DNA from 4 places in the Kribbella sp. NPDC026596 genome. Region 1 is predicted to be linked to each of the others. Evidence: riboswitches for the same ligand, from Rfam matches in the RefSeq annotation. Region 1 holds a riboswitch; each other region holds the start of a gene.
What was found. Region 1 has a riboswitch for cobalamin ahead of metE (5-methyltetrahydropteroyltriglutamate--homocysteine S-methyltransferase). Riboswitches for the same ligand answer to the same signal wherever they lie in the genome.
Positions count from the first base shown of each region.

Region 2: linked by a shared signal. The riboswitch ahead of AB0E63_RS36390 (ribonucleoside-diphosphate reductase subunit alpha) and the one ahead of metE (5-methyltetrahydropteroyltriglutamate--homocysteine S-methyltransferase) in region 1 are both predicted to bind cobalamin.
Region 3: linked by a shared signal. The riboswitch ahead of AB0E63_RS06000 (SCO2322 family protein) and the one ahead of metE (5-methyltetrahydropteroyltriglutamate--homocysteine S-methyltransferase) in region 1 are both predicted to bind cobalamin.
Region 4: linked by a shared signal. The riboswitch ahead of cobN (cobaltochelatase subunit CobN) and the one ahead of metE (5-methyltetrahydropteroyltriglutamate--homocysteine S-methyltransferase) in region 1 are both predicted to bind cobalamin.

Region 1 is NZ_JBEZYF010000067.1:29,350-37,026, forward strand. It holds gene metE (5-methyltetrahydropteroyltriglutamate--homocysteine S-methyltransferase) at 1-1,749, opposite strand, end outside; cobalamin riboswitch at 1,884-2,106, opposite strand; gene AB0E63_RS37165 (ABC transporter substrate-binding protein) at 2,150-3,016, opposite strand; gene ppdK (pyruvate, phosphate dikinase) at 3,404-6,058, shown strand; gene AB0E63_RS37175 (muconolactone Delta-isomerase family protein) at 6,416-6,694, shown strand; gene AB0E63_RS37180 (acyl-CoA thioester hydrolase/BAAT C-terminal domain-containing protein) at 6,687-7,169, opposite strand; gene AB0E63_RS37185 (hypothetical protein) at 7,337-7,677, opposite strand, start outside.
Region 2 is NZ_JBEZYF010000064.1:25,667-33,343, forward strand. It holds gene AB0E63_RS36380 (isochorismatase family protein) at 134-448, shown strand; gene AB0E63_RS36385 (ribonucleotide-diphosphate reductase subunit beta) at 531-1,598, opposite strand; gene AB0E63_RS36390 (ribonucleoside-diphosphate reductase subunit alpha) at 1,595-4,429, opposite strand; cobalamin riboswitch at 4,565-4,721, opposite strand; gene AB0E63_RS36395 (DinB family protein) at 4,782-5,375, opposite strand; gene AB0E63_RS36400 (Fic family protein) at 5,451-6,737, opposite strand; gene AB0E63_RS36405 (class I SAM-dependent methyltransferase) at 6,875-7,677, shown strand, end outside.
Region 3 is NZ_JBEZYF010000005.1:160,873-168,549, forward strand. It holds gene AB0E63_RS05975 (hypothetical protein) at 162-437, opposite strand; gene AB0E63_RS05980 (PspA/IM30 family protein) at 434-1,249, opposite strand; gene AB0E63_RS05985 (DUF3043 domain-containing protein) at 1,413-2,000, shown strand; gene AB0E63_RS05990 (aldo/keto reductase family protein) at 2,061-3,071, shown strand; gene AB0E63_RS05995 (hypothetical protein) at 3,068-3,277, shown strand; cobalamin riboswitch at 3,265-3,397, shown strand; gene AB0E63_RS06000 (SCO2322 family protein) at 3,489-4,196, shown strand; gene AB0E63_RS06005 (CbiQ family ECF transporter T component) at 4,197-5,285, shown strand; gene AB0E63_RS06010 (ATP-binding cassette domain-containing protein) at 5,282-6,892, shown strand; gene AB0E63_RS06015 (ECF transporter S component) at 6,889-7,677, shown strand, end outside.
Region 4 is NZ_JBEZYF010000082.1:4,423-12,099, forward strand. It holds gene AB0E63_RS40285 (cobalamin biosynthesis protein) at 1-338, shown strand, start outside; gene AB0E63_RS40290 (phosphoglycerate mutase family protein) at 329-1,009, shown strand; gene AB0E63_RS40295 (DUF3500 domain-containing protein) at 1,000-1,968, shown strand; gene AB0E63_RS40300 (vanadium-dependent haloperoxidase) at 1,997-3,148, opposite strand; cobalamin riboswitch at 3,416-3,555, shown strand; gene cobN (cobaltochelatase subunit CobN) at 3,587-7,297, shown strand; gene surE (5'/3'-nucleotidase SurE) at 7,310-7,677, shown strand, end outside.

The sequences.
Region 1 (7,677 bases):
CCCGGCCGCGTCCAGGTCGGCCAGTTCGTCGCGGAGCGCCAACGCGACCTGGTCGGCCGTGGTAGCTAGCGGCTGGTCGTCCCGGACGAACGACCACGCCAGGATCGTGACGGGTCCGGTCAGCATCCCCTTCACCGGCCGCTCGGTCAGGGACTGCGCGTACGACGCCCACGACACGGTCATCGGGGCCGGTCGCGACACCTCGCCGTACAGGATCGGCGGACGGACGCAGCGGCTGCCGTACGACTGCACCCAGCCTTGTTTCGTGGTCGCGAAGCCATCCAACTGCTCGGCGAAGTACTGGACCATGTCGTTGCGCTCGGGCTCACCATGCACGAGTACGTCGAGCCCGAGCTCCTCCTGCGGCCCGATCACCCGTGCGATCTCGGCCCGCATCCGCTCGTCGTACGTCGCTGAGTCGATCCGACCGACCCGCAGGTCGGCGCGCGTCCGGCGAATGTCCGCGGTCTGTGGAAAGGAACCGATCGTGGTGGTTGCGAGCGCCGGCAGCCCGATCGACTCCTGCGCGGTACGGCGTTCGTCGTACGACGGCCGCTGTCGATCCGCGGGACGAATCGCGGCCGCCCGGTCGCGGACCGCCTGTTCACGGGCAAGGCCGGACTCCTCGACCGGTCCGCCGGGCGGGTTGCCGAGATCGACCAGGACCCCTTCGCTGAGGGCCCGGCCGAGTACGACGACCTCGTCGACCTTCTGCCGTGCGAACGCGAGCCGCTCGCGGACGCGCGGATCCAGCTCGTCCTCGGCCTCCACGTCGTACGGGACGTGCAGTAGCGAGCAGGAGGTGGAGACGACCAGCTGCCCGACCGAGTCGAGCAACTTCGCGCAGGTGGAGAGTGCGTCGCCCAACGGCGTGCGCCAGACGTTGCGGCCGTCGACCACTCCGGCGACGACGGTCTTGCGCCGCAGACTCGGCAGTACGGCGAGTTGGTCGACGAGTCCGGGGGCGGACACGAGGTCGACCGCGAGACCGTCGATGGCGGTCGACGTCAGTACTGGCAACGCGGGGCCGGGGTCACCGAAGTACGTCGCGACCAGGAGTCGTGGGCGGTCGGTGAGTGTGGCGAGGCGGTCGTAGGCGCGACGGAGAGCGTCGAGCTCGGCGGGGGTGCGGTCCTGGACCAGGGCCGGCTCGTCCAGCTGCACCCATTCCGCTCCGGCGGATTCGAGTTGGTTGAGCAGGTCGGCGTACGCATCCAGTAGGCGGTCGAGCAGGCTGAGCGGTTCGAACCCAGGCGTGACGGACTTCGAGAGCAATAGGAAGGTCATTGGTCCGATCAGGACCGGGCGGGTGTCGACGCCGAGCTCGCGTGCGGCCGCCAGGTCCTCGAGCGGCTTGGTCGCGTCGAGCTGGAAGACGGTGTTCTCGGTGAGCTCGGGGACCAGGTAGTGGTAGTTGGTGTCGAACCACTTGGTCAGCTCCAGCGGCGCGACCTCGTCCCGGCCGCGGGCCATCGCGAAGTACGTGTCGAGCTTGGAGAGGCCTCGGAAGCGGTCGGGGACGATGCCGAACAGTTGCACGTGGTCGAGCATCTGGTCGTAGTACGAGAAGGTGTTGCCGGGGAGTACGTCGAGGCCGCGGCCGGCCAGGTCGTGCCAGGTGTCGGCCCGTAGCCGGTGGGCGGCTGCCTCCAGCTCGGCCGCGTTGCTGTCGCCGGACCAGTACTTCTCGACGGCCTTCTTGAGTTCGCGGGCCGGGCCGATCCGTGGGTAGCCCAGCACAGTCTTCATGGTGTTCACGTCTCTCTCCTCGCGAGCGTGCCGATGGTTCGGCGGATCGCGGGGAGACCGTGCCGGTGGGGTCGGTTGGATGCGGCCGACCGGGCAGGGTCCTCCCACGAGACCACCGTTCCCGCGCGCACCGGGTTGGTGAGCGCACCGGCGGCAGGTCTTCGGACTCACGGGCGGACCGGTCGCTGACCGGTGGACCTACTGGCCGTCGCTTCCCGGACGCTGGGCGTTCAGTGCTTGTGACGGCGGTCGTTCCCGTTCACCGCTGCGGGGCAGTCCCGGATTCCCACCGGGTTCCCTCTTGCCTCGCGCGATCACAACCACATGACCACGCGAACCGTCGGCGTACCCGAGCGTACGCGCGCCGGCCGCGAACCGCCGTACGTCGAGACGAACGCCACTACCGCAGTCGTCGAGCGATCTTCTGATCCGGGGTCTTGTCGTGGAGGAGGGCGGCGAGCAGCTCGATCCCGTCGACGAGCCGGGGACCCGGGCGGGCGAAGTACCCGTTCGCGTCGACCGCCCACACCGGGATGCTCGGTGGGAGGAGATTCGAGAGGTCTGCTGTCAGTCGGACGGCACCGTCGAGGTCGTACCCACACGGAGCTGACACGATCACGTCGGGGCGCGCACCACCGACCTCCTCCCAGGTGATCGGGGTCGAACGCTGACCCGCGGCGCCCAGGACGTTGGTGCCACCCGCCAGCGCCACCATCTCCGGCAACCAGTGTCCTGGCGCGTACGGCGGATCCGTCCACTCGAGCAACGCCACCCGCGGCCGCGTGCGGTTGGCTCGGACTGCCGCGGCGCGGAGCCGGCGACGGAGGTTGTCCAGGAGCGGGGTGGGGTCGCGGTCGATTGCTTTGGCGATGGTTCCGATCGAGGTGAGGACGTCTTCGAGGTTGTGTGGATCGGTGGTGACCACCTCGGCTTGGCAGCCCAGATAGCTGAGGGCGTCGGCTACTTCGGTCACGTCGATCGCGCAGACCTTGCACAGGTCCTGGGTGATGACGACATCCGGGTCGAGTTCGCGCAAGGCACCCGCGTCGAGGTGATAGAGATCCTCGCCGGCTGCGACCCGCTGCCGGACGAACGCGTCGATCTCACCCGGCGTCAGTCCCTCGGGGAGTGCGGTCGTCGACACGATCCGCCGTGCCCGCGCCGCCGCCGGATAGTCGCATTCGAACGTCACGCCGACCACATCATCACCGGCACCCAGCGCAAAGCAGATCTCGGTCGCAGACGGCAGCAACGAAACGATCCGCACCCAAGGACCCTACCCGCCACCCCGCCCCCGCAAGCCCCGCGCCCCGATCCCGCAAGCCCCCACGACCACCACCTCGCAACCCTCACGACCCCCGGCCGGCAGGCCTCACGACCCGCCCCGAAGGGCGGGTGACCCTTGCGGAAAAGTCCTGTTTGGGTTGGCGCGAGGATTCCTTGGTGAACGCGACGATTGTCTTGCGTTGTCAATGAGGGAAGGGTTTTCCGGCCTTCGACCTGTGGGCAGGGTCACGTCGGCATCGTGAGACCAGTGTTCAACTGGACTGGTTTTCTGGCTTACCCTGAAAAGACGCCCCCGCCACCGGAGTCGATGGGCCAGCGGACCACACGCCGCGACTCACCAGCACCGCCCGCAACCTTGGGAGTGACAGTGCCGAAACTCGTCTACGACTTCGCCGAAGGCAACAAGGAGATGAAGGACCTGCTCGGCGGGAAGGGGGCGAACCTGGCCGAGATGACCAACCTCGGCCTGCCCGTTCCGCCCGGTTTCACCATCACCACAGACGCCTGCCGCGCGTACCTCGCAACCGGTTCGTGCCCGCCGGAGCTGGCCGACGAGATCGACCACCACGTCGACCTGCTGCAGGAGAAGATGGGCAAGAAGCTCGGCCAGGCCGACGACCCGCTGCTGGTCTCGGTCCGGTCCGGTGCGGCCGCGTCGATGCCCGGCATGATGGAGACGGTTCTCAACGTCGGCCTCAACGACGACTCGGTGAACGGGCTCGCACATCAGTCCGGCAGCCCGCGCTTCGCCTGGGACGCGTACCGCCGGCTGATCCAGATGTTCGGCAAGACCGTGCTCGACATGAAGGGCGATGTCTTCGAGGACGCGCTCGAAGCGGCCAAGCAGGCGAAGGGCGCCCGTACCGACCTGGAGCTGGACACCCACGACCTGCAGGCCCTCGTCAAGACCTTCAAGCAGGCCGTGCACGAGCACACCGGCCGCGAGTTCCCGCAGGACCCGCGGACCCAGATGGACCTCGCGATCGAGGCCGTCTTCGGCTCGTGGAACTCCGACCGCGCGATCCTGTACCGCCGCCAGGAGCGGATCGCCACAGACCTCGGTACGGCGGTCAACATCTGCTCGATGGTGTTCGGCAACCTCGGCATGGAGTCCGGCACCGGCGTCGCGTTCACCCGCGACCCGTCGAGCGGCCAGCCCGGTGTGTACGGCGACTACCTGCAGAACGCGCAAGGCGAGGATGTGGTGGCCGGCATCCGCAACACGGTTCCGCTGGCGGACCTGGAGCAGATCGACAAGACGTCGTACGACGATCTGATGGCGATCATGGCCAAGCTCGAGGGGCACTACCGCGACCTGTGCGACATCGAGTTCACCGTCGAGCGCGGCAAGCTGTGGATGCTGCAGACCCGGGTCGGCAAGCGGACCGCGGCGGCGGCCTTCCGGATCGCGACCAGCCTGATCGACGAGGGCGTGATCGACACCGGCGAGGCACTGCGCCGGGTGAACGGCGCGCAGTTGGCGCAGCTGATGTTCCCGCGGTTCGACGCGGACGCGGACAAGGAGCTGATCACCAAGGCGATCGGCGCGTCGCCGGGTGCGGCCTCGGGCAAGGTGGTCTTCACCTCGGCCGCCGCGGTCGAGGCGGCCGACCAGGGCGAGAAGGTGATCCTGGTCCGGCGCGAGACGAACCCGGACGACCTGCACGGAATGATCGCGGCGCAGGGCATCCTGACCAGCCGCGGCGGCAAGACCTCGCACGCGGCCGTGGTCGCCCGCGGCATGGGCAAGACCTGTGTCTGCGGCGCCGAGGAGCTCGACGTGAATGTTGCCCAAGGCACCATCAAGGTGAACGGCACGGTGCTCGAGGCCGGCGAGCTGATCTCGATCGACGGCACCACCGGCGAGGTGTTCCGCGGTGAGGTCCCGGTCGTCCCGTCGCCGGTCGTCCAGTACTTCGAGGGCACGCTCGCCCCGGACGCCGGTGACGAACTCGTGGCCGCCGTACACCGGTTGATGACGCATGCCGACGAGGTACGGCGGCTCGGGGTACGGACCAATGCGGACACCGCGGACGACGCGGCCCGGGCGCGCCGGTTCGGCGCCGAGGGGATCGGGTTGTGCCGGACCGAGCACATGTTCCTGGGGGAGCGGCGGGAGTCCGTCGAGCGGCTGATCCTCGCCGACAACGACGCCGATCGGGACGCGGCGCTGGCCGAGCTCGAGCCGTTGCAGCGTGGCGACTTCCTGGAGTTGCTGACCGCGATGGACGGGCTGCCGGTGACGATCCGGCTGATCGACCCGCCGTTGCACGAGTTCCTGCCCTCGATGGAGGACCTGGCGGTCAAGGTCGCGCTGGCTCGCGAACGGGGTGAGGACCCGGGACGCGACGCCGCGTTGCTCGCCGCGGTCGAGCGGCTGCACGAGGAGAACCCGATGCTCGGCCTGCGTGGTGTCCGGCTCGGGCTGGTCATCCCGGGGCTGTTCGCGATGCAGGTACGTGCGATCGCGTCGGCCGCCGTCGAGCTTCGCGAGCAGGGCAAGGATCCGCAGCCGGAGATCATGATCCCGCTGGTCGGCGCGGTCCAGGAGCTGCAACTGGCTCGCGACGAGGTGGAACGTGTGCTCACCGAGGTCGTCGGGGACTCGGACATCCCGATCGGCACGATGATCGAGCTGCCGCGGGCCGCGGTGCTCGCGGACCAGATCGCCGAGGCGGCCGACTTCTTCTCCTTCGGGACGAACGACCTCACTCAGACGACGTGGGGCTTCAGCCGCGACGACGTCGAAGGCGCGTTCTTCTCCCAGTACCTGGAGAAGGGCATCTTCGCGATGTCGCCGTTCGAGTCGATCGACCGCGAGGGAGTCGGCGCACTCGTCCGTACCGGCGTCGACCGCGGCCGCGCCGCCAAGCCCGACCTCAAACTCGGCGTCTGCGGCGAACACGGCGGCGATCCCGACAGCATCCACTTCTTCCACGAGGCAGGCCTCGACTACGTCTCCTGCTCCCCCTTCCGAATCCCCGTAGCCCGCCTGGAATCCGGCCGCGCCGCCCTCGCCTAACGGCCGTACCCGGAACGGCCGGGGTTGGGGAGGTCCCGAATCGGGCAGGAATCCTCCCCGCTCCGGTCACCCGGGGGCCTTGACAGCGGAGCCGCGTGACGGACTGTAGAACCGGATCCGGCCTTTGATGGACGCGGCGGGCGGGTTGGTTACGAAGGGTTATGTGACTCAACTGTCTGCAGCAATTTCCTTAACCAACCCCTTGCGTAAGCGCTCTCCTGGTGGCGAGAATGTGCGGGCGGGAAGGGCGATCACTCGTCGACTTTCGGGTCTGACCTGAACCAGCCGCTGTGGCGGCTCGTGACTCCCTTCCCGCACCAAATCCTCTTGTTTTCAAGGCCGATGTAGGGTTTCGGCATGGCCCTTTATGTCGTGCAGCTGCGCTTCGACCTCGCCGAGTCAGACCGCCGGATGGCCGTCCGTCCGGCGCACCGTGAGTACCTCACCGAGCTGAAGACCGCCGGCAAGCTCGTCGTCGCCGGACCTTTCGCCGACCAGACCGGCGCCCTCCTCGTGTACGACGTCGCCGACGAAGCCGAACTCCGCGACATCCTCGCCAAGGACCCCTACACCCCCGCCAACGTCGCCGAAATCGCCACCCTCGCCGAGTGGGAACCCCTGTTCCCCCTCAGCTGATCGACGCCAGCAACTCGAGGACCTTCGTCCACCCCTGGAGCAGCGCGGACTCGTTCGCGGCGTGGGTCCCGCCTGTGTCGAACGGCTCCGCCTGCCCGGGATAAACGAACTTCGATCCGTGCGGCAGGTACGGCGCGCCGCCGATGCTGTGCCCGGCACCTTGCACGACCAGCGCCTCATGCGGGAACCGGCGGTTCGCCTGGTCGAGTTCGTGCACGATCAGTGGCGCCGCGAAGTTCGACTCCCACAACCGGTCGTCGGACCCAGCGACCGCAAGGACCGGGCCGTCGATGTGGTCGACAGGAATCAGGTCTTTGAGCACGGCTTGCCCCCGCAGTGTCCAGGCAACGCCGTCCGGGCGCGGGGACGACTCGTGGACCACCGAGGCCGGCGCGTAGAGAACAGCGCCGTGCAGCAGTTGAGGGAAGTCCTGTGCCACCAGGAGCGCAGCCTCGGTGCCACGTGACGCGCTCATCACGATCACGTGCGCGGGATCGACGCCAGGGCGACAGGACGGTCCACGTGAACGACCGCCTGGTCAGCGCCCGATGAGCACCCGGCCGCGACCAGGCAAAGGACCAGCATGCTCGCGCGGATCCGGTGCATACCCGAATGGTCGCGCGGTTCCGGTTCACCGAGTTGTCAGATGTCGGCTGGTTCCAGGTTTAGGTGGTCTACGTAGGCCCAGAGCCAGACTAGGGGGGCGAGGACCAGTTCTGGTTCGTTGTCCTCGTCGGCGATGAACAGCATCGAGGCTTCGCCGTTGGCGATGTCCTCGATGACCGCTTCGCACAGCTCGAGGGCGAGCTCGAACGGCAGCAGGCGCGGCCCGTTCTCCCAGCGCGGCTCGGGGAGCGGGAGCACCGGCGCTTCGTCGGTGCCGCCGAGTTCGACCGAGACCTTCTGCAGTTCCTCGTAGAGGTCGAAGGTGATCAGTCCGGCGAGTGGGCGGCCGTCGAGGCCGATCAGGTACGGGTCGTCGG
Region 2 (7,677 bases), on a different contig from region 1:
GCCTTCCGCAAGCACGGCCTTCCGGTGGTCCTGGTCCGCGTCAGCTTCAGCGCCGACGGTTCGGACCGCCCGACCCGCCGCGTCGAGCTGCAGCGGCACTCAACCCGGTACGCCGCCCGCCGGTGCCGACCAGATCGTCGACCGGTTGGCCGGGCACCCGGAAGACATCATCGTCACCAAGCGGAACTGGGGCGCATTCCACGGCACCGACCTCGACGTGCACCTGCGACGTCGCGGCGTCACCCAGGTCGTACTGACCGGGGTCGCGACCAGCATCGGCGTCGAGTCGACCGCCCGCGCCTCCTACGAACACGGCTACCACGTCACCCTCGCCATCGACGCGATGACTGACCTCGCCGCCGAATCTCACCAGCACGCCCTCACCCGCATCTTCCCCCGCCTAGGCGAAACCGGCACCACCGCCGAGATCCTCACCCTGCTCGGCTGACCAAAGGACCGCGGGGGAGTACACGCCTGCTCGGGTGACCGAAGCACCGCGGGGAGTACACCCCCGCGGTGCTTGCGCCGGCTCAGTCCCAGCTCAGGCCGCTGGAGGACTGGTACTCGATGACGCGGGTTTCGAAGAAGTTCTTCTCCTTCTTCAGGTCCATCACCTCCGACATCCAGCCGAACGGGTTGCGGGTCTCGCCGAAGATGGGGGCGAGGCCGATCTGCTCGGCGCGGCGGTCGGTGATGAAGTGCATGTACTGCTCGCACAACTCCGCGGTCAGCCCGAGTATGCCGTTCGGCATCGTGGAACGCCCGTACGCGACTTCCAGCTCACACGCGTCGGTGAGCATCTGCCGGACCTCGGCCTGGAACTCGGCCGTCCAGAGGTGCGGGTTCTCCTGCTTGATCTGGTTGATGCAGTCGATGCCGAAGTTCAGGTGGATCGACTCGTCCCGCAGGATGTACTGGTACTGCTCGGCGATGCCGACCATCTTGTTCCGCCGGCCGAGCGACAGGATCTGCGCGAAGCCGGTGTAGAACCACATCCCCTCGAACACCACGTAGAACGCGATCAGGTCGCGCAGGAACGCGGTGTCGGCCTCCGGCGTCCCGGTCCGGAAGTCCGGGTCCTCCAGGTGCTGGGTGTACTTGAGCGCCCAGGCGTCCTTGTCCGAGATCGACGGCACCTCGCGGTACATGTTGAACAGCTCGCCCTCGTCCAGGCCGAGCGACGTACAGATGTACTGGAAGGTGTGCGTGTGCACGGCCTCCTCGAACGCCTGGCGCAGCAGGTACTGCCGGCACTCGGGGTTGGTCAGCTGCCGGTAGACGGCCAGGACGATGTTGTTCGCGACCAGCGACTCCGCGGTCGCGAAGAAGCCGAGGTTGCGCTTCAGCATCAGCCGCTCGTCCTCGGTCAGGCCGTCCTTGGACTTCCAGAGTGAGATGTCGGCCTGCATCGAGACCTCGGTCGGCATCCAGTGGTTGTTGCACGCGGCAAGGTATTTATCCCAGGCCCACTGATATTTCAACGGCAGCAACTGGTTGACGTCGGCCCGCGCGTTGATCATCGCCTTGTCGGCAACCTCGACCCGGGATGCCCCGACGGCGACCGCGCCCAGCCCGGTGGAGTTGTTCGTGGTGGTCACTGGCAGGCCTCGCAGTCGGGGTCGTCGATGGAGCAGACGGCTCCGGTGGGTTCAGGAATGGCAACAGGCACTGCGTTGAGACGCCCGTCGGTGCCCTTCAGCGTGGACTTCTCCACGTGGGTCGCTGACTGGGAACGCAGGTAATAAGTCGTCTTGAGGCCATAGCGCCAAGCCGACCTGTACAACTCGTCCAGCGCTCGACCCGACGGCGCGGCCATGTAGAGATTCAGCGACTGTGCCTGGTCGATCCACTTCTGCCGACGGGAGGCGGCCTTGATCAGCCACAGCGGCTCGATCTCGAACGCGGTCGCATACAGCTCGCGCAGGTCGGCCGGGATCCGCTCGATCCCGGTCAGGATGCCGTCGTGGTACTTGAGGTCCGACACCATCACCTGGTCCCACAGACCCCGTGCCTTCAGGTCGGCGACGAGGTAGGGGTTTGCGACGGTGAACTCACCGGACATGTTCGACTTCACGAACAGGTTGCTGTACACCGGCTCGATCGACTGGCTCACGCCACAGATGTTGGAGATCGTCGCGGTCGGCGCGATCGCCATCACGTTCGAGTTGCGCATCCCGTCGCGCAGCACCTTCTGGCGCAACGCGTCCCAGTCCAGCTGCTTGCTCTCGTCAACGATCACGTCGCCGTCACGAGCGGTCTTGAGCAGCTCGAGCGAGTCGATCGGCAGGATTCCCTTGCTCCACAGAGATCCGTCGTACGTCGAGTAGCGGCCACGCTCGGCGGCCAGATCGCTGGACGCCTCGATCGCGTGGTAGCTGATCTGCTCCATCGAGCTGTCGGCGAACGCGACCGCGGCCTCGGAGGAGTACGGGATCCGCAGCGAGAACAGTGCGTCGGCGAAGCCCATCAGGCCGAGACCGACCGGACGGTGCCGCTGGTTGGCCCGCTCCGACTCCGGGGTCGTGTAGAAGTTCACGTCGATGACGTTGTCGAGCATCCGGACCGCCGTCTTCACGGTGTCGCGGAGCAGGTCGGCGTCCAGGCCGTCAGGGGTCAGGTGCGCGACCAGGTTGACCGAGCCGAGGTTGCAGACCGCGGTCTCCTCGACGGTCGTGTTGAGCGTGATCTCGGTGCACAGGTTCGACGAGTGGACGACGCCGTCATGCTGCTGCGGCGAGCGCAGGTTGCAGGCGTCCTTGAACGTGATCCACGGGTGACCGGTCTCGAACAGCACGGTCAGCATCCGGCGCCACAGGTCGACGGCCTTGACCCGCTTGAACACGTGGATCTCACCACGGTCGGCGGCTTCCTCGTACCCGACGTAGGCCTCGGCGAACGCGGCGCCGTACAGGTCGTGCAGATCCGGGACCTCGTTGGGGGAGAACAACGTCCACTCGCCACCCGCCTCGACGCGCTGCAGGAACAGGTCCGGCACCCAGTTCGCCGTGTTCATGTCGTGCGTACGCCGACGCTCGTCACCGGTGTTCTTCCGGAGATCGAGGAACTCCTCGACATCGATGTGCCACGTCTCCAGATACGCACACACCGCGCCCTTCCGTTTTCCGCCCTGATTCACGGCTACGGCGGTGTCGTTGGCGATCTTCAGGAACGGTACGACGCCTTGCGACTCACCGTTGGTGCCGCGGATCTTGGCGCCGATGCCGCGTATCGGGGTCCAGTCGTTGCCGAGACCGCCGGAGTACTTCGCGAGCAGCGCGTTGTTGCGGATGCCGTGGAAGATGCCGGCCAGGTCGTCGTCGACCGTGGTCAGGAAGCACGACGACAGCTGCGGCCGGGTGGTGCCGGAGTTGAACAGGGTCGGCGTGGACGACATGAAGCGGAACGAGCTGAGCAGCTCGTAGAACTGGATCGCGCGCGCCTCCCGGTCGTCCTCGCGCAGCGCCATCCCCATCGCAACCCGGAGGAAGAACGCCTGCGGCAGCTCGAAGCGGGCCTTGTCGATGTGCAGCAGATACCGGTCGTACAGCGTCTGCAGGCCGAGGAAGGTGAAGTCCAGATCGCGCTCGGGCTGGATCGCGGCGGCGAGCCGGGCCAGGTCGAAGGTGGCCAGCGCGGGGTCGAGCTGTCCGGCCTCGATGCCGACCTGGATGTAGCGCGGGAAATAGTCCGCGTACGCCTCGGTCATGTCGGCCTGGCTGGCCTGCCGGGGCTCGCCGTGGACGCGGCCGAGTGCCTCGCGCCGGATCTGGTCCAGCAGCAGCCGGGACGCGGCGAAGCTGTACTGCGGCTCGGTCTCGACGTAGGACCGGGCGGCCATCACCAGCGCGAGCTCGACCTCGTGCTGCGCGATGCCGTCGTAGCAGGAGCCGAGGGTTTCGTCGAGGATCAACTCGGGGTCGACCGCGTCGAGCCCCTCGGCCGCCTCGGCGACGACCACCCGCAGTCGGTCGGTGTCGAGCGGCGCCCGGCTGCCGTCGGCCGCGCGGACCGTCAGAGTGGGCTTCTCGGTGACCCCGGCCGGGTCCGCGGGCGTGCGGGCCTTGGTCCGTTCCTCCCGATAGAGGACGTACGCGCGGGCGACCTGGTGCTCACCGGCGCGCATCAGCGCCAGCTCGACCTGGTCCTGGATGTCTTCGACCTGGACGCTGCGCCGGGCGTCACCGCGGCTGGTCAGGGCGCCTACGACCCGGCCGGTCAGGTCGGCCACCAGGTCACGGACCCGGTGGGTGGCGCCGGCCTCGGCGCCCTCGACCGCGAGGAAGGCCTTGCTCACGGCAACCGAGATCTTGCTGGGGTCGAAGGCGGTGCTACTCCCGTCGCGGCGGACGACGGTGAGTTGGTGGTGCTGATCGGCCGAGCCGTCCGGTCCGGTCTGATCAGCGGTCCGGGATGAGGAAGCGATAGTCACAGATGCTCTCTCCACGCGAGAATCGGAGGCCCTCGACCATTGCGCGGGCAGGCGCACGACGACACGGCCGCACCGGCCGGGAACACTGCCGTCACGCCCTGCGACCCACCCGCGAGGTCTCGGACCGCGTGCACCGGCGGTGCACGCGCCGGTGGCAGGTATCCGGACTCGCGGAAGGTCTCCGCTCACCGTTGCGGGGCAGCTCCGGACTTGCACCGGATTCCCCTGTTGCCTCGGCGTGACCCACATCTTGTGGTGCCGACCACTCCGAACCACCAGCAGTAGTGATGCTAGGCGGCGGGATCTAGATCTTGTGGTAGCGCCACGCCGCGTGTCGCACATCTTGTGGTTCTCAGGCCGCGACCGCATACAGATCCTGAAGCGTCATGATCTCCGAGCCGTGGTGGATGAGCTCGCGGTTGAGCCGGAGCACGACGTGGCCGAACGGCTCACCCGCGTCCAGCTCGGTCGCCTGGCTCAGGCCGACCGTCATCACCTGCTCCTCGTCCAGCGCGGCGATCGACTCCTGCCAGGCGTCCACCCAATGCGTCAGCCAGGCCACCGCATCCCGCGCGTTGCCGTGCAGCGTGATGTCGGCCCGGCCTTGCCGGCTCTCGCCGAACGTCCACTCCCAACGCTCGAAGAAGGTCTCGGTCAGATGGGCGATCAGCCAGGCGATCGTGCGTGGGCCGCGATGGTCCGGCTCGTCCTGCCACTGCGCCACCCACTCCCCGGATCCGAGTGATCGGAACCGGCCGGCGTAGTGCCGCCGGACGACGGTCAGGGCCTCGCTGCTCGGTCGCCAGAAGTACTGCTCGTCGGTCAGCTGGGCGAGCCGGCCGGACAACACCATCCAGCTGAAGCCGAGCTGGCCTCGCACCATCGCCATCGCTGATGGGCGGTGCAGGATGTCCCAGTCGAACGGCTCCGGCATCACGGTTCTCACGCTCCCCGTCAGGCGCCTCGATTTGAGACGCGATCGAACATGTGTTCGAATTGTGTCTCGACGGGGAGGAGAAAGTCAATGCGGATGGTGTGTTGGTTCTGGCCTCGACGGAACGGGTCTGCTAGGCGGTTCGATCCGGGTATCGGCCGCCGGGCTGGCGAAGCGCCGCTCGAGCAACGTGAAGGCGTCGATCAGTTCCGGGGCTTCGTAGACACGGTTCCGGCGGCCGTCGGTGACCTCGCGGAGGACCTTCGCCTCGACCAGCTTCGCCAGTCCCTGGTTGGCGGCCTGCTGAGACCGATCGATGAGCTGCGCGGCCGCGGCGAGGGTGAGGACCGGGGCCGCCGGCAGTGCTTCGATCAACAGGTCGGTCGCAGATCCCGCGCGGACGGGTGTCGCCCGCTCGCGCCACGCGGTCTTGAGGTCCGTGGCGGTCTGCTCGAAGCGAGCAGCCTCCGCGGTCGCATGACTGCACGCCATCGCGAACATGCTCAGCCATGGGTTCGCCGCCGACCGCGCCTTGGCGGTGGTCGCCCGCCCGACGTAGCGGAAGTCGGTCAGGGCCTCGATGTACTGCCCCGCGTGCGTGGCGAGCGACAACGACACCGGTGGCACGGTCCGCGAGACCAGGCCGTCGGCCCGCAGGATCAAGTGAATCAATGCACGGCCGGTCCGACCGTTGCCATCGGCAAATGGATGGATGGTCTCGAACTGGGCGTGGGCGATCGCGGTCTTGGCCAGCACCGGCAGGCGGGACTCGCGGACGAACGTCATGAGGTCGGCGAGGAGGTCAGGGATCAGATGGGCCGGCGGCGGGACGTAGTACGCCTCGGCGGGGGAGCGGCCGCCGATCCAGTTCTGCAGGTAGCGGATCTCCCCGCCGACGTCGGGGGTGGGGGACTGGGCCATCAGTCGCCGGTGTGCTTGCAGCAGGTGGTCGACCTCGAGATTGTCGCCGGCCTGGACGGATTCGGTCACCCAGGTCATCGCGTCGACTGCCCCGAGCACCTCCTCGGCGGTGACGTCACCGGGTCCGCTGCCGGCGCGATCACGGAGTACGTCGGCCTTGAGCAGGCGGCGCGCGCCGACCACCAGTCCTTCGATCTGGGAGGACCCGACAGCTTCGGCCCGCAGCAGCAGCCGGGCGAGCGCCTCACTGTTGGTGAGCACGGCGGCCGTTGCGTCGAGCCGGGCGAGGTCGCCGGCGGCGTCCTCGAGGACGGCGAGCACGTCGTCGCTCAGGTCGAACTCGCGCCCGACCAGCGGATCCGGGAAGTACAACTCGTAGGACCCGCCCAACCGCTCCGCCCGGGTGAACCCGTCCGGGTGCCCAGGCCACCGATGCAACTCGACCCGTGCCATACCTCTTATTCAAGCTTATCCACAAACCTTGAACAAGAGTCCACAGCCTGTGGATGGTGGTGACTTTGAGTGGCGAGGTGTGGACCCGGTTGTGGGCAGACTGGACGGCGGCCGAACGGAGACGGACGGAGACGCCGGTGACGTTGGACGTGGAGACTCAGGAGATGGTGGCCGCCAACGAGGCGGACTGGGACGCGCGGGCGCCGCTGCATGCGGCCAGCCAGTTCTACAGTCAGCCCGCGGAGGACTGGTTCGCCGACTACGAGTGGGACGACCTCGGTTCACTGCGCGGGCGCGACGTACTCCATCTGCAGTGCCACCTCGGGACCGAGACCATCGCGTTCGCCCAGCGCGGCGCGCGGACCACCGGTCTCGACCTGTCGGCGAAGTCGCTGGAGGAAGCACGCCGGATCGCTGCCAACGCCGATCAGGACGTCGAGTACGTGCACGCCGATGTCTACGACGCGGTCGATGCGGTCCAGGGTCGTCGATTCGACGTCGTCTACACCGGCAAGGGCGCGCTCTGCTATCTCCCGGATCTGCAGCACTGGGCGAAGGTCGTCCACGCGCTCCTGAAACCCGGCGGCGCGTTGTACGTCGTCGAGTTCCACCCACTGCTGAACGCGCTCCGCGAGGTGTCGCTGCCGGGTGAGACCGATGAGCTGGTCCTCCGCGCCGACTACCTCGAAGGTCGCGGGGCGATCGCTCACGATTCCACCGTCACGTACACGGGCGACGAGGTTCCCGGTCGGCAGCGCAGCTACGAATGGCGGCACGGGATCGGCGAGCTCGTGACCACTCTCGCCGGCGCCGGCTTCCGCCTCACCTCTCTCCGTGAGTCCGGGGTCCTGCCGTGGCCGCGGTGGCCCTCGATGCAGCAAACGCCGGAAGGCTGGTGGCGGCTGCCGGACGAGGCGCCCCGCATTCCTTTGCTCTTCGC
Region 3 (7,677 bases), on a different contig from region 1:
CGCGAGTGTTTACCGCTGCGCAACCCGCCGGGTGTGCAAAGACCCTCGGGCCCGCTGAACGGGCCCGAGGGTCTTCAGATGACTACCAGTGGTGACCAGCCGCCGGGTCGGGGACGGATGATCGGTGACGCCCGGCCGGGTCGACCGGGCGCCGGGTCTGCTCAGCCGGCGATCAGGCCGTCGCCGCTGATCAGCTCGCGCATCTCGGCCAGCGAGCTGTCGCCCGGCGGCAGGATGGCGTCGGAGTCGTGCAGCTCGTCGTCCGGGACCTTGGCACCGGAGCGGACGAACTCCAGCAGCGCGGCGAACGCGGTCTGGAACGCCGACTCGTCGCCCGACGAGACGGCCTTCTCCAGGTCGCCGTCGACCGCGTTGAGCGCGTCCAGCTTCTCGTCCGCCAGCCGGTACTGGCCTTCACCCATGATGCGAACGATCATCGAACGTCTCCGTCCTGAGGTCGCACCGGCTCGGCGGCCGGCTGCTGCACTGGCTGCTGGGCGGACTGAGCGGGCTGCTGTGCCTCACCGGAGATCTCCTTCGGCGCACTGCCGCCGGAGAGCTGGGCCTTCATCGCCGCCAGCTCGTTCTCCACGTCGGAGTTGGACGACATCCGGTCCAGCTCCAGGGTGATGCTGTCCTTGCTGCTGCCGCTGGCGTCGTCGAGCGCGCCGGAGGCGAGCAGCTCGTCGATCGCGCCGGCCCGGGCCTGCATCTGCTGGGTCTTGTCCTCGGCCCGCTGGACCGCCAGGCCGACGTCGCTCATCTCCTCGGAGATGCCGGAGAAGGCCTCGTTGATCCGGGTCTGCGCCTCGGCCGCGGTGTAGGTGGCCTTGATGGTCTCCTTGCGCGTCCGGAAGGACTCGACCTTGGCCTGCAACCGCTGGGAGGCCAGCGTCAGCTTCTCCTCCTCGCCCTGCAACTGGGCGTGCTGGGTCTGCAGGTCGTCGATCTGGCCCTGCAGCCCGGACTTGCGGGTCAGGGCCTCCCGGGCCAGGTCCTCACGGCCCATCGAGAGCGCCTTCTGCGCCTGCTCCTGGAGCTTCGACGACTGGGACTGCAGTTGGGAGGCTTGCAGCTCCACCCGCTTGCGGCTGGTGGCCACGTCGGCCACGCCCCGCCGTACCTTCTGCAGCAGCTCCAGCTGCTTCTGATACGAGTAGTCAAGGGTTTCGCGAGGATCCTCGGCCTTGTCCAGGGCGGAGTTCGCCTTGGCCTTGAAGATCGTCGACATCCGCCTGAAGATGCTCATCGATATCCGTACCCCTTCTGTGCCGGCGTGACGACCCGGCGTGCGTCAACCACCCTATGTCCCTATGGGTCACCACACCATCAGGACCGGCCCCGATAAAGTGGTACCCAGGTCCGGGGACCACCCCGAGTCGACCTGCCCTGCCGAATGAGGTTCAGACCCCGTGTTCCGTCGTACCAAGTCTGAGACAGCTACCACCGTACCCGCCGACCCCCAGGGCAAGCCGGGCGGTAAGGGACGCCCCACGCCGACCCGCAAGGAGGCGGAGGCCGCCCGCAAGGCCGCGCTGAAGAAGCCGCGCAACCGCAGGGAGGCCTCGGCGTACCGGCGGGAGAAGGTCCGGACCGAGCGGTCCAAGATGCAGGACGCCATGCGCACCGGCGACGACCGGTACCTGCCGGCCGCCGACAAAGGCCCGGTCCGGCGGTTCGCCCGCGACTACGTGGACGCCCGCTACTCGGTGATGGAGTTCGCGCTGCCGATCCTGCTGGTGGTGTCCCTGATCGGCGTGGTCTTCTCCCGGCAGTTCCTCTGGCTGGCCGGCGTGGTCAACCTGCTCTTCCTGGCGATGATCCTGCTGATCGCGCTGGACTGGTTCCTGCTCTCGGCCGGGCTGCGCCGGGCGGTGACGGTGAAGTTCCCGAAGGAGTCCACCAAGGGCCTCGGGTTCTACGCGGTCCGCCGGACCATGCAGATGCGCCGCTGGCGACTGCCCAAGCCCATGGTCAAGCGCGGCGAGAAGCCGTCCTGATCCTCGGTACGACGGGCGCCGGGACGGTGCCCACCGCCCGGGGACAGTAGGGTCAGGGGTATGGACTTCCGCTATCTCGGCAACAGTGGTTTGAAGGTCAGCGAGATCTCGTACGGGAACTGGCTCACGCACGGGTCCCAGGTGGAGAACGAACAGGCCAAGGCCTGTGTGCGGGCGGCCCTGGAGGCCGGCATCACCACGTTCGACATCGCCGACACCTACGCCAACACCAAGGCCGAGTCGGTCCTCGGCGAGGCGCTGGAGGGTGAGCGGCGCGAGTCGCTGGAGATCTTCACCAAGGTCTACTGGCCGACCGGTCCGTTCGGACCGAACGACACCGGCCTGTCCCGCAAGCACATCCACGAGTCGATCAACGCCTCCCTGAAGCGGCTGAAGACCGACTACGTCGACCTCTACCAGGCGCACCGGTTCGACACCGAGACGCCGCTGGAGGAGACGATGGAGGCCTTCGCCGACGTCGTCCGGTCCGGCAAGGCGCTGTACATCGGCGTGTCCGAGTGGACCGCCGAGCAGCTGCAGGAGGGCCACCGGCTGGCCCGGGAGCTGCGCATCCCGTTCGTCTCGAACCAGCCGCAGTACAGCATGCTCTGGCGGGTGATCGAGGCCGAGGTGGTGCCGGCCTCGGAGGAGCTCGGCATCGGCCAGGTGGTGTTCTCACCGATCGCGCAGGGCGTGCTCACCGGCAAGTACCTGCCCGGTCAGCAGCCACCGGAAGGTTCGCGGGCCACCGACGCGAACGGCGCCAACATGATCAAGCGGTTCCTCAACGACGACGTGCTGAGCCGCGTGCAGGAGCTGAAGCCGCTCGCGGACGAGGCCGGCCTGGCGCTGTCTCAGCTCGCCATCGCCTGGGTGCTGCAGAACCCGAACGTCTCGTCGGCCATCATCGGCGCGTCCCGCCCCGAGCAGGTCGTGGAGAACGTGAAGGCCTCCGGTGTGAAGCTCGAGGAAGCCCTGCTCAAGCGGATCGACGAGGTCCTCGGCGGGATCGTCGAGCGCGACCCGGCCAAGACCGCGCAGAACTCGCCGCAGACCCGGCCCGGCTCATGAGCTGGAGCTGGCGGTTCGAGACCGCGAGCGGCGCCCTGGTCGACCCGGGTGAGGTCGGCGGGGCGGAGTTCTCCGCTCAGGGTGACGCGGAGAGCTGGCTCGGTGAGAGCTGGCGGGACCTGGCCGAGCGTGGCGTCGGCCAGGTGTACCTGCTGGAGGACGGCCGGGAAGTCTACGGCCCGATGAGTCTGTCCTCCGCAGAGTAGGCTTCGGTCGAACCACTCCTGCGTGCACAGGGAAGCCGGTCCGAGTCCGGCGCTGACCCGCAACCGTAGGCCACCTCAGGTGGCGAGCCGGAACACTGTGCCGCAGGGAGACAGGCTCAACTACCCGCCGTGGTCCGCGGGTGGAGCCCCTACCCTGCCGGAGCAGGCGGGACCTCCTCCACCGGGCCATGAGCCCGATAGAGGACACGAGATGACTGCACACCGGACCGTACGACTGGTCCTCGCCACGCTGGCGGGTCTCCTGCTGGCTGGGACCGTCGCCACCACCGCCCAGGCCGAGGACGGCTATCGCTTCTGGGGCTACTACCAGTGGAGCTCAGGCCAGTGGGCCTTCTCCCAGAAGGGCGCTGACGCCGTCGTCCCAGCCGACGGGGCGGTGGAGGGCTGGCGGTACGCCGTCGGCGGTGCGAAGCCCCGCGTGCCGCGCGCAGCCGGCGACTTCGAAGCCATCTGTGGCAAGACACCGGCGGAGACCGGCAAGAAGCGCGTGGCTCTGGTCGTCGACCCCGGTACGCCGGAGGACGCGGTCAGCGGTGAGACTCCGGGACAGGCCACCGGCACCTGCGTGGTCACGGACACCCAGGCGAACGGCGCCAAGATCCTCGCGGCGGTCGCGCCGGTGCGGATCGAGAAGGGCCTGACCTGCGGCATCGCGGGCTATCCGGCCAAGGGCTGCGGGGATCAGGTGAAAAGCATCCAGGTCCCGGCCACCGACGCCCCCGTGACGCTGCAGATCGGTGCCGCGGTCGGCTCGACCGCGGTGACCTCTCCGGCCTCCTCCTCCTCTGACGACGGCGGTGATGGTGCGCCGTGGAGCGGGATCATCATCGCCGCTGTGGTCGTGCTCGCCCTGGCCGGCGGTGGTCTGGCCCTCAACCGCCGGCGCACCGCCAAGTAAGTGCGTACTGTCCATCAACTGACGCTGCCCCGGGCACTCCACCCGGGGGCCTGGTGGCTGTGGGCGCTCGGCATGGCCGTGGCGGCCAGCCGTACGCGGAACCCGGTGCTGCTCGTGCTGATCCTCGCAGTCACCGGATTCGTGGTGGCCGCCCGCCGCTCCGACGCTGCCTGGGCCAGCAGCTACACCGCGTTCCTCAAACTGGGTCTGGTGGTCATCGGCGTCCGCGTGGTGCTGCAGGCACTGCTCTCCACCCGTTCGCAGGGGAACACGGTGCTGTTCATCCTGCCGCAGATCCCCTTGCCTGACTGGGCAAACGGGGTCAAGCTCGGCGGCGAGGTCACCCTCGAGGCACTGCTGACCGCGCTGTACGACGGCTTTCAGCTGGCGGTCATGCTCTGCTGCATCGGTGCGGCCAACTCACTGGCCAGTCCGCGGCGGCTGCTCAAGTCGTTGCCCGGGGCCCTCTACGAGATGGGCGTGGCTTGCGTGGTCGCGCTGACGTTCGCACCACAGTTGGTGACGGACGCCCGCCGGATCCGCGCCGCCCGTCGCCTCCGCGGCCGCACTCGCGGCTCCTTCCGTACGACAGCCATGCCGGTGCTGGAGGGTGCCTTGGACAGGTCGGTGGAGCTCGCCGCCGCGATGGACTCTCGCGGCTACGGGCGTACGGCGCAGGTCCCCCGGGCGCAGCGCCGTACGACTGCGGTCTCCGTCCTGCTGGGGTTGCTGGGCATTCTGCTCGGGGTCTATGCGTTGCTGACCGACGCCATGTCGTTCCCGATCGCCGCGGCCACACTGGTCGTGGGACTGCTGCTTTCCGTGGGAGCCATGGCGATCGGGCGGCAGCGGGTCACGCGGACGCGGTACCGGCCTGACCCATGGGCGCTGCCCGAGTGGTTGGTCGTCGCCTCCGGAGCAGTCGCAGCCGGAGCCATGGTCACTGCGGCGGCGCGCGGTGTTTACGGTCTGCTGCTGGCTGGCCCGTTGGTGGTGCCACCGGTTCCGGTGCTGCCGGTTGTCGGCGTACTGATCGGACTGGCGCCGGCGCTCGTCGCACCGCCGCTGGTCAGGCGGGCGGTCACATGATCGAGTTCGACCGGGTGACAGTCACGTACGACGGTGCCGCGGAGCCGGCGCTGCGGGACGTGAGCTTCTCCGTGCCCGAGGGCGAGCTGGCGCTCGTGATCGGCCGGACCGGTTCCGGCAAGTCCACGTTGCTGCGGGCAATCAACGGACTGGTGCCGCACTTCACCGGCGGCACGCTGTCCGGCCGGGTGCTGGTGAACGGGCGGGACACCCGCGAGTACCGGCCGCGCGACCTGGCCGATGTGGTCGGTCTGGTCGGGCAGGACCCGATGGCGGGGTTCGTCACCGACACGGTCGAGGACGAGCTCGCGTACAGCATGGAGTCGCTCGGTGTCGCGCCGGATGTGATGCGGCGACGGGTCGAGGAGACTCTGGATCTGCTCGGGTTGGCCGACGTACGGGATCGGGCGTTGACCTCGCTGTCCGGCGGACAGCGGCAGCGGACCGCTATCGGTGCCGCGCTCACCTCGCATCCTGCCGTGCTCGTGCTGGACGAGCCGACGTCTGCCTTGGACCCACAGGCGGCTGAGGAGGTGCTGGCCGCACTACAGCGGCTCGTGCACGACCTGAGCGTCACGGTGGTCATGGCGGAGCACCGTCTCGAGCGAGTGATCCAGTACGCCGATCGCGTGATCGAGGTACCGGGCGGAGCGGCTGCCGTGTCCACTGGACTTCCGGCGGATCGGATGATCACGGCACCGGTCGCACCGCCTGTGGTGGAGCTGGGACGGCTGGCCGGTTGGTCTCCCCTGCCGCTGTCGGTGCGCGACGCCCGGCGGGCTGCTGTGGCGTTGCGGAGCCGGCTCGACTCCACTGCGCCCCAGAGGTCGGTTGCTGTGCACGGTCCGGAGCTCGCGCGGTCCACTGATCTGGTCGTTGCCTACGGCGACGTGATGGCGTTGCGTGGAGTGTCGGTCAGCATCAAGGCCGGTGAAATCGTCGCACTCATGGGCCGCAACGGCGCCGGCAAGTCCACACTGCTCAACGCTCTGGTGGGCCTCGCGCCGGTCCGCTCCGGTACGGCGGTCGCCGCCGGAGCCGACCCACGTCGTACCAAGCCTGCGGAGCTGGTCAAGGCGGTCGGACTGGTGCCGCAGGAGCCCGCTGACCTGCTGTACGCCCCCACGGTCGCCGAGGAGTGTGCGGCCGCCGACTCCGATTTCGGCGTGCAGGCGGGCAGTTGCCGTGCCCTGCTGAATCGGCTGTCGCCCGAGATCGACTTCGCGATGCACCCACGGGACCTCTCCGAGGGACAACGGTTGTGTCTGGCGCTGGCCGTCGTACTGTGTGGCGCTCCGCCGCTGGTGCTGCTGGACGAGCCCACGCGCGGGCTGGACTACGGCGCCAAGCGGCGGCTGGTGGCGATCTTGCGCGAGCTGGCTGCGGCCGGGCATGCGGTCGTGCTGTCGACGCACGACGTGGAGCTGGTGGCTGAGGTCGCCACCCGCGTGATGGTTCTGGCCGAAGGTGAGCTGGTGAGCGACGGCGAGACGGCCGCCGTGATCGCGGGGTCTCCGGCGTTCGCTCCGCAAGTGGCCAAGATCCTTGCCCCACTACCGTTCCTGACCGTCGGCGAGGTCGCGACCGCACTCGAGCGTGCGTCATGAGTGTGCTCCGCGTCCCTTCGCTTCGGCTGGTCCGGCTCAAGCCTCGCAGCACAGCCACCCTCGTGGTTGCGTCGTTGGTCGGGCTGCTGGCGTTCGGGTGGCCGCTGTTCCTCCACACCGACCAGGTGGGTGCGTCCGCGATCGGGCACACCACGGATGCGCCCTGGCTGTTCGTGTTGCTGCTGCCGCTGCTGGTGGCCGTCGTACTCGCGGAGCTGTCCGAGTCGGGCATCGACGCGAAGGTGATCTCGCTGCTCGGCATGCTCGCGGCCGTGGGGACTGCGCTCCGGGCGCTCGGCCCTGGTACGGCTGGGCTGGAGCCCGGGTTCTTCCTGCTCGTGCTGGCGGGGCGGGCGTTCGGAGCCGGGTTCGGGTTCGTGCTGGGGGCGGTGTCGTTGCTGGGTGGTGCGCTGATCACCGGTGGGGTCGGACCGTGGATGCCGTTCCAGATGTTCGCCTGCGCGTGGGTGGGGTGCCTGGCCGGGCTGCTGCCTCGGGTGGGCGGGCGGTTGGAGTTGATGGTGCTGGCGGCGTACTCGCTGGTGGCCGGGGTGATGTACGGCGTGGTGATGAACCTGTGGTTCTGGCCGTACGCGACCTTCGGCAGCGACTTCTCCTTCATCCCGGGTGACGAGCTGGCCGCCAACCTGCACCGGTACTTGCTGTTCGTGGTCGCGACGTCGCTGGGGTGGGACATCCCGCGCGGGGTGCTGTGCGCCGTACTCGTGCTGACGCTCGGTCGCCCGATCCTCAACGCCTTCCGCCGGACGGCCCGCAAGGCTGCC
Region 4 (7,677 bases), on a different contig from region 1:
TCAACCTGCTGCCCGCTCGCGTCTGCGCGGTGCTCACCGGACTCGCGGCCGGGCGGCCCCGGGAGGTTGTGGCGGTGTGGAGGCGGGACGCGCCGAAGCACCCGAGTCCGAACGCCGGGCCGGTGGAGGCAGCGTTTGCCGGGGCACTCGACCTGACCCTCGGCGGGACCAACAGCTACGGGTCGTATCAGGAGGACCGTGGCACGCTGGGGGACGGGCCGACGCCGGCTGTCGCGGACGTACGCCGTACCGCCGCACTGGCTCGACGCGTCGGGATCGCAGCTGCCGGGGTCGCCGCGATCCTGGCCCTCGGGTGGAAAGGGAAGCGATGGGGCTGAGCCGACGGCCGATGCGGATCGCGCTGATCCGGCACGGCGAGTCCGAGGCGAACCTGGACAAGACGATCTTCGAGCGCGTCCCCGACCACGCGATCCCCCTGACCGCGCACGGCCACGAGCAGTCGGCCAAGGCGGGCACATACCTGCGGGAGCTGTTCGAGAACGAGCCAATCCGGGTGTACGTCTCGCCGTACCTGCGCGCCCGGCAGACGCTGGACTCGCTCGGGTTGGACGACCTGATTGGCATCGCCCGGGAGGAGCCGAGGCTGCGGGAGCAGGACTGGGCGAACTATCAGGACACCGCGGACATCGAGCAGCAGGAGAAGCTGCGGGACCGGTACGGGCACTTCTTCTACCGGTTCACCCACGGTGAGTCGGGGTCGGACGTGTACGACCGGGTGTCGACGTTCCTGGAGACGATGCACCGCGACTTCGAGAGCGCGGACGCGCCACGCAACGTGCTGCTGGTGTCACACGGGCTCACGATGCGGTTGTTCTGCATGCGCTGGTTCCACTGGTCGGTACGGTTCTTCGAGACGTTGCGGAACCCGGAGAACGCCGAAACACGCGTCCTGCTGCGCCAGCCGGATTTCCGGTACAAGCTGGACCGGCCGTTCGAACAGTGGACACATTACGAACCGACGGAACGGGAGCGATCGGCATGGTTGTAGAACGGACCCGGGAAGCGGTCCTCGAGCTACTGGCGAGCCTCACGCCCGGCCAGCTCGACAAGATCAAGGCGCCCTTCGACACGCCTGATCACCAGCAGTGGACGTATCTGCCCGGTCCGGTGCCCGGCCTTGCGCTGACCGAGCTGACGCCCGCGCAGCAGCGGCTGGTCGAGCGCCTGGTGGCGATCGGCTGCAGCGAGCGGGGTGCGGCCGATGCGTGGGCGGTGTGGGACGCGGAGGTCATCGTGCGCGGTATCCCCGCGCTGCCGCCGTCGGGGGAGTGGGAGGGGTCGGTCGTGGGCGACCGGTACTTCTTCCGGGTGCTGGGCGATCCGGCTGGGACGGAGCCGTGGGCCTGGCGGCTGAACGGTCACCACCTCGCGCTGCACGTCACGCTCGTCGACGGCGCCATCTCGTTCACCCCACAGTTCTTCGGGTCGAATCCGGCGGAGGTCCGCACCGGCCCGTCGGCCGGTCGACGCTTCCTGGCCGCCGAGCAGGACCTCGGCTTCCAGCTGCTGCACGCGCTCGAGCCCGGCCAGCTCTCCGTCGCACTGGTCTCCGACGCGGCACCGGACGACATCCTGACCCGCCACGACCCGATCGCCGACGCGTCGCTCCTCCACCGCGGTCTCGCCTACGGCGACATGACCGCGGACCAGCGTCAGCTCCTCAGCCTCCTGATCGGCCAGTACGTCGGCCGCGCCGCCGGACCGATCGGGTTGCAGACCTGGCAGGACATCACCGACCAGGGCATCGAGCGCCTGACCTTCGCCTGGGCCGGCGAGACCGAACCCGGCGTCGGCCACCGCCACTACTACTCGATCGCCGGCCCCACCTTCCTCGCCGAGTACGACAACACTCAGGACGACGCCAACCACATCCACTCAGTCTGGCGTGACGTTCGCAACGACTGGGGGATCGACCTCCTCGCCGCCCACTACGCCGCGCACCGCTGACGCGGCGCACGGCGCTTCGGGCTGACGCTCAGCTGTGGAGCGGCCGGAACTCGTGGTTGATCGTCCACGTGGCGGTGCGGTGACCGAGGCGGCTGGCGTCGGTCATGGCCTTCCGGAAGTGGAAGCCGAGCCAGATCCTGGCGTTCATGGTCTCGGCATCGAGGGCCGCGGCGCTGTCGTAGTGCCGAGTCGTCATGGTCACCGACGAGGAGATGTCCAGATCGAGGGACCGGGCGCTGAACAAATAGCTGAACACTCCGGTTGCGGCCCCGGTTCCGGAGGCGTGCCCGCTGACGTAGTCCGGATAGGGCGGCGTTTGCAGTAGCGACATCCAGGTGGGGTCGGCTTTCGTCGCCGGGTTCCGGTCGGTGTCGGCCAGCCGGATCGCGGTGATCGGGCGCCAGTAGGCGTAGTCGTACTTGCTTCGCCAGCAGGCAATCAGCGCATCGGCGATGCTCGTGCTGAGCAGGGCGAACGCCCGGGCGCTGGTGACGATGTCCATCCCCCGCGCGGTGACCTGGTCGCGAAGTGCCGTCTCGTACTGCAGCACCGCGTTGGCGTTCCAGAACAGCGCTGTCTCGGTCTGGAACGCGGTCCGGGTGGATCCGACCAGCGCGCCCTTGGCCTTCACCTCCGCGAAGTCCCGGGCATAGGCCTTCGACGTGATCGGGTCCGGCCCGGGCAGCCGGAACTGCGTCGGCGATCGGAGTGCCAGCGGTACGACGAAGCCGAGCCACGGGGCGAGCATCGGCGCGAAGGCGTCAGGTGTCGGGCGCCAGACTCCCGGAGCAGGCGTCACCGTCAGTTGGATGTTCGCGCCCCTGCCGTCGTTCTGTCGCGCTCGGATCAGGTTCGCGGCTGCGTGCCGGCCAACCTCGGTTCCGCGAACCTTGGCGCGGCCGTCGGCGATGCTGCCGAGCGACGCGGCATAGTCGGTGGCGAGGTTCGCCGCCGAGGCCGGGAAGTAGTACCGCAACACGTCGTACGCCGCCGTCGCGGCCGCCGCCTCCGACGACGCCTTGCCGCGGACCTTCGGTTGCTTCAGGTACGGCTGGTAGCGGCCCTCGATGGCCACCACCGCGTCGTACACGGCCAGCGAAACGAAGCCGAAGTACAGACTCCCCACCGGGACCGGGCTGGCGTTCTCGGTGTAGATCGTCCGCCGGCGATCGCGTTCCACTGGGTGATCACCGCCGGGTTCGAGTGGCTGCCGCCTGCCTGACTAGGCGCGGCGGTGAGGGCAGGAGCGGCGAGGCCGGCCGTCAGCACGACGACCAGGAATCTCCAGACCTTCAAGCGCATGATTGCCTCCTTCAGGTGAAGCCTGAGTGACGGCTTGCGCTGAAGAAGACGTTGCCGTGCGACGCCGAGAGGGCGTCCGCAGTACAAACCCTTAGCATTCCGGCCTACACCTGATGCCGCGTCGGGTCAACGGCGAGGCCTGTGCCCAGTGGGCCGGGACGTCGGTCGGCTAGAGTCGGCTCGTCATCGACGGCATCAGCAGGAACCCGGTGTGAGTCCGGGACGGTCCCGCCACTGTGAACCCTCATGGGGAAGTCAGGAACTGCCGCCGTCGTACCTCCGTCCGGGGCGTGGACACCCCGAGGAAGGACTGGGCGTGCCTGCCAACCTGCTGCTGCTCTCGACCGCCGACACCGACCTGCTTGCCGCTGCCGAGGCGGGTGCGGGCTGGGCGGTCGCCAACCCGGCCCGGCTGGAGCTCGACGACCTGACTCCTCTGCTCGACGCCGCCGAGGTTGTCGTGGTTCGCCTGCTCGGCGGGCGGCGCGCCTGGGAGGAAGGGCTCGACGCGGTCGTCGCGTCCGGCAAGCCGGTCGTGGTGGTCAGCGGTGAGGCCGCGCCCGACGCCGAGCTGATGTCGCTGTCGACCGTGCCCGCGGGGGCGGTGACCGAGGCACTGGCCTATCTCCGCGAGGGCGGCTCCGAGAACCTGCGCAACCTCGCCGGCTTCCTGCGCGACACGCTGCTCCTGACAGGCGACGAGTTCGAGCCGCCTCGCGCACTTCCGGCGTACGGCGTGCGTGGGGGGTACGTCGAGGACGACCGGCCGGTGGTCGGGATCGTGTACTACCGCGCGCACGAGATCTCCGGCAACACCGCCTTCGTCGACACCCTCGCCACCGCCGCCGCGGAGGCGGGCGCGCAGCCGCTGCCGGTGTACTGCGGCACCCTGCGCGGACTCGATCCGACGTCGTCCGAGAACGCCGAGCTGTTCGAGCTCCTGCGCAAGTGCGATGTCCTGGTCACGACGCTGCTCGCCGCCGGTGGATCCGTCGCGGCCAACGCGAGTGCCGGCGGTTCGGACGACGCCTGGGACGCCGGCGCGCTCGCGTCCCTCGACATCCCACTGATCCAGGGCCTCGCGCTGACGTCGACCCGCGAGCAGTGGCTGGCCAGTGACGCCGCGATCAGCCCGCTGGACGCGGCGACCCAGGTCGCGATCCCGGAGTTCGACGGGCGCCTGATCACGATCCCGTTCTCGTTCAAGTCGTACGACGCCGACGGACTGGCCCGGTACGCGCCGGACCCGGAGCGGTGTGCCCGGCTGGCCGGGATCGCAGTCGCGCACGCTCGCCTCCGCCACGTGCCGACTGCGGACAAGCGGCTCGCTCTGGTGCTGTCGTCGTACCCGACCAAGCACGCGCGGATCGGGAATGCGGTCGGTCTGGACACGCCGGCCTCGGCGGTCGTCCTGCTCGGGCAGCTGGAGCAGGCCGGGTACGACCTCGGCGGGCTCGACCTCAGCGAGCTGCAAGGGGCGGACGGTGCCGACGGGTTGATCCATCGGCTGATCGCGGCCGGTGGTCACGACGTCGAATGGCTGACCGACGAGCAGCTGGAGTCGGCGGTCGCCAAGATCCCGCTGTCGGTCTACGCGCAGTGGTTCGGGCGGGCGCCGGAATCGTTGCGCGAGGCAATGACCGAGGCCTGGGGCGCGGCGCCCGGTTCGCTGTACGTCGACACGTCCGGTGACGAACCCGCGATCGCGCTGGCGGCGCTGCGGTTCGGGAACGTGGTGCTGATGATCCAGCCGCCGCGTGGCTTCGGCGAGAACCCGGTGGCGATCTACCACGACCCGGACATGGCGCCCTCGCACCACTACCTGGCGGCGTACCGCTGGCTCGAGGCTCCGGCGGAGGAGGGTGGCTTCGGCGCGCACGCCGTCGTACATCTGGGTAAGCACGGGACGCTCGAATGGCTGCCGGGCAAGGGTATCGGGATGGCGGCCGACTGCGCGCCGGACGCCGTCCTCGGGAACCTGCCGATGGTCTATCCGTTCATCGTCAACGACCCTGGCGAGGGGACGCAGGCCAAACGGCGCGCGCACGCGACCGTCGTCGACCACCTGGTGCCGCCGATGGCGCGCGCGGAGACGTACGGCGAGATGGCCAAGCTGGAGTACCTGCTCGACGAGTATGCGACCGTGTCGGCGCTGGATCCGGAGAAGGTGCCGACGCTCCGGGCGCAGATCTGGACGCTGATCCAGGCGGCGCAACTGCATCACGACCTGCACACGTCCGAGAAGCCGGACGACGAGGAGTTCGATGAGTTCGTCCTGCATCTGGACGGATATCTGTGTGAGATCAAGGATGTGCAGATCCGGGACGGGCTGCACATCCTCGGTGGTGCGCCGGCCGGCGAAGCACGGGTCAACCTCGTGCTCGCCGTACTGCGGGCCCGTCAGCTGTGGGGTGGGTCGTACTCGATCCCCGGACTGCGGACCGCGCTGGGGGAGACCTTCGGGGTGGACGAGGCGGCCATGCTCGCCGATCCCGGCCGGGCCGTTCCGGAGCTTGCCGATCTGGCGACGCTCGCGGACCTGCCGGCGGTCAGTGGCGCCGATGGTGTGGACCTGTTGGAGGCCGTTGCGCGGAAGCTCGTCGTCGGGATGGAGACGCTGAGCTGGGATCCGCTCAAGGTTCCGGTAGTCGTGACTGAGGTCCTGGGTCGGTCGTCCGACCAGGTCTCGGAGTCGCTGACCTTCGCGGCCTCCGAAGTTGTCCCGCGGCTCGCGCGGACGGGTGACGAGCTGACCAACGTGCTTCGTGCTTTGGATGGCCGGTTCGTCGAGGCCGGGCCGTCGGGTTCGCCGACGCGCGGGCTGGTCAACGTACTGCCGACCGGCCGCAACTTCTACGCCGTCGACCCGAAGGCGATCCCGAGCCGCAACGCCTGGGACGTCGGTGTCGCGCTGGCCGACTCCCTCCTGGCCCGGCACCAGGCCGAGACGGGGGAGTGGCCGCGTTCGGTCGGCCTGACCATCTGGGGGACGTCGGCCATGCGCACCCAGGGCGACGACCTCGCCGAGGTGCTGTGGCTGCTCGGCTGCCGCCCGGTCTGGGACGAGGCGTCGCGGCGCGTCACCGGCTTCGAGGTGGTCGGCCTGGCGGAGCTCGGCCGGCCCCGGATCGACGTGACGATCCGGATCTCGGGGTTCTTCCGGGACGCGTTCCCGCACGTCGTCGCGCTGCTGGACGAGGCCGTGCGTACGGTCGCCGCCCTCGACGAGCCCGCCGACGGCAACTACCTGCGCGCCCACGTCTGCGAGGACGTTGCCTCAGGCAATGACCTGCGCTCGGCCACCGCCCGGGTCTTCGGCTCCAAGCCGGGCTCGTACGGCGCCGGCCTGCTGCCGCTCGTGGACGCACGGAACTGGCGCACCGACGCCGAGCTGGCCGAGGTGTACGCGGTCTGGGGCGGGTACGCGTACGGCAAGGACCTCGACGGCGCGGAGGCCCGCGGCTCGATGGAGCGCGCGTACGCCCGGATCCAGGTGGCGGCGAAGAACGCGGACACCCGCGAGCACGACATCATGGACTCCGACGACTACTTCCAGTACCACGGCGGCATGATCGCGATGGTCCGGCACCTGACCGGCGCGAACCCGAAGGCGTACGTCGGCGACTCCGCCGTACCGGCGCAGGTGCGCACCCGGACGCTGGAGGAGGAGACCAAGCGGGTCTTCCGGGCCCGGGTGGTGAACCCGCGGTGGATGGCGGCGATGCGGCGGCACGGGTACAAAGGCGCCTTCGAGATGGCCGCGACGGTGGACTATCTGTTCGGGTACGACGCGACCGCGGGCGTGGTTGACGACTGGATGTACGAGACGCTGACCACCGAGTACGTCGCCGATCCCGAGATGGCGGAGTTCTTCCGCAAGTCGAACCCGTGGGCGCGGCACGGCATCGCCGAACGCCTGCTGGAAGCGGCCCAGCGCGGTCTGTGGTCGTCGCCGTCCGACGATGCGCTCGAGACGCTGCGGAACGCGGTCCTTGAGACGGAGGGTGACATCGAAGACCGCGGCTGATTGGGTAGAGGCATGGCGCCCGAACAGCTGAGAGTCCTGATCACCAACGACGACGGCTACCGGGCTCCGGGGATCCGCGCGCTCGCGCCGGCGATCGTCGAGCTCGGGTACGACGTCCTCGTGGTCGCACCGCTCGAGGACGAGAGCGGCGTCGGGTCGGCCCGGGCGGGGATGGTCGGGCGCCCGATCCGGACGGCGTCCGAGGAGGAGGCCGGGGTCACCTACGTCGGTATCGACGGTACGCCGGCTCTCGCGGTGACGCTGGCGTCCGTGGGGGCGTTCGGGCGGGCTCCGGATCTGGTCCTGTCGGGGATCAACCGGGGCCACAACATCGGCGTACCGATCTTCCACTCCGGCACCGTCGCCGCGGCGCTCACCGC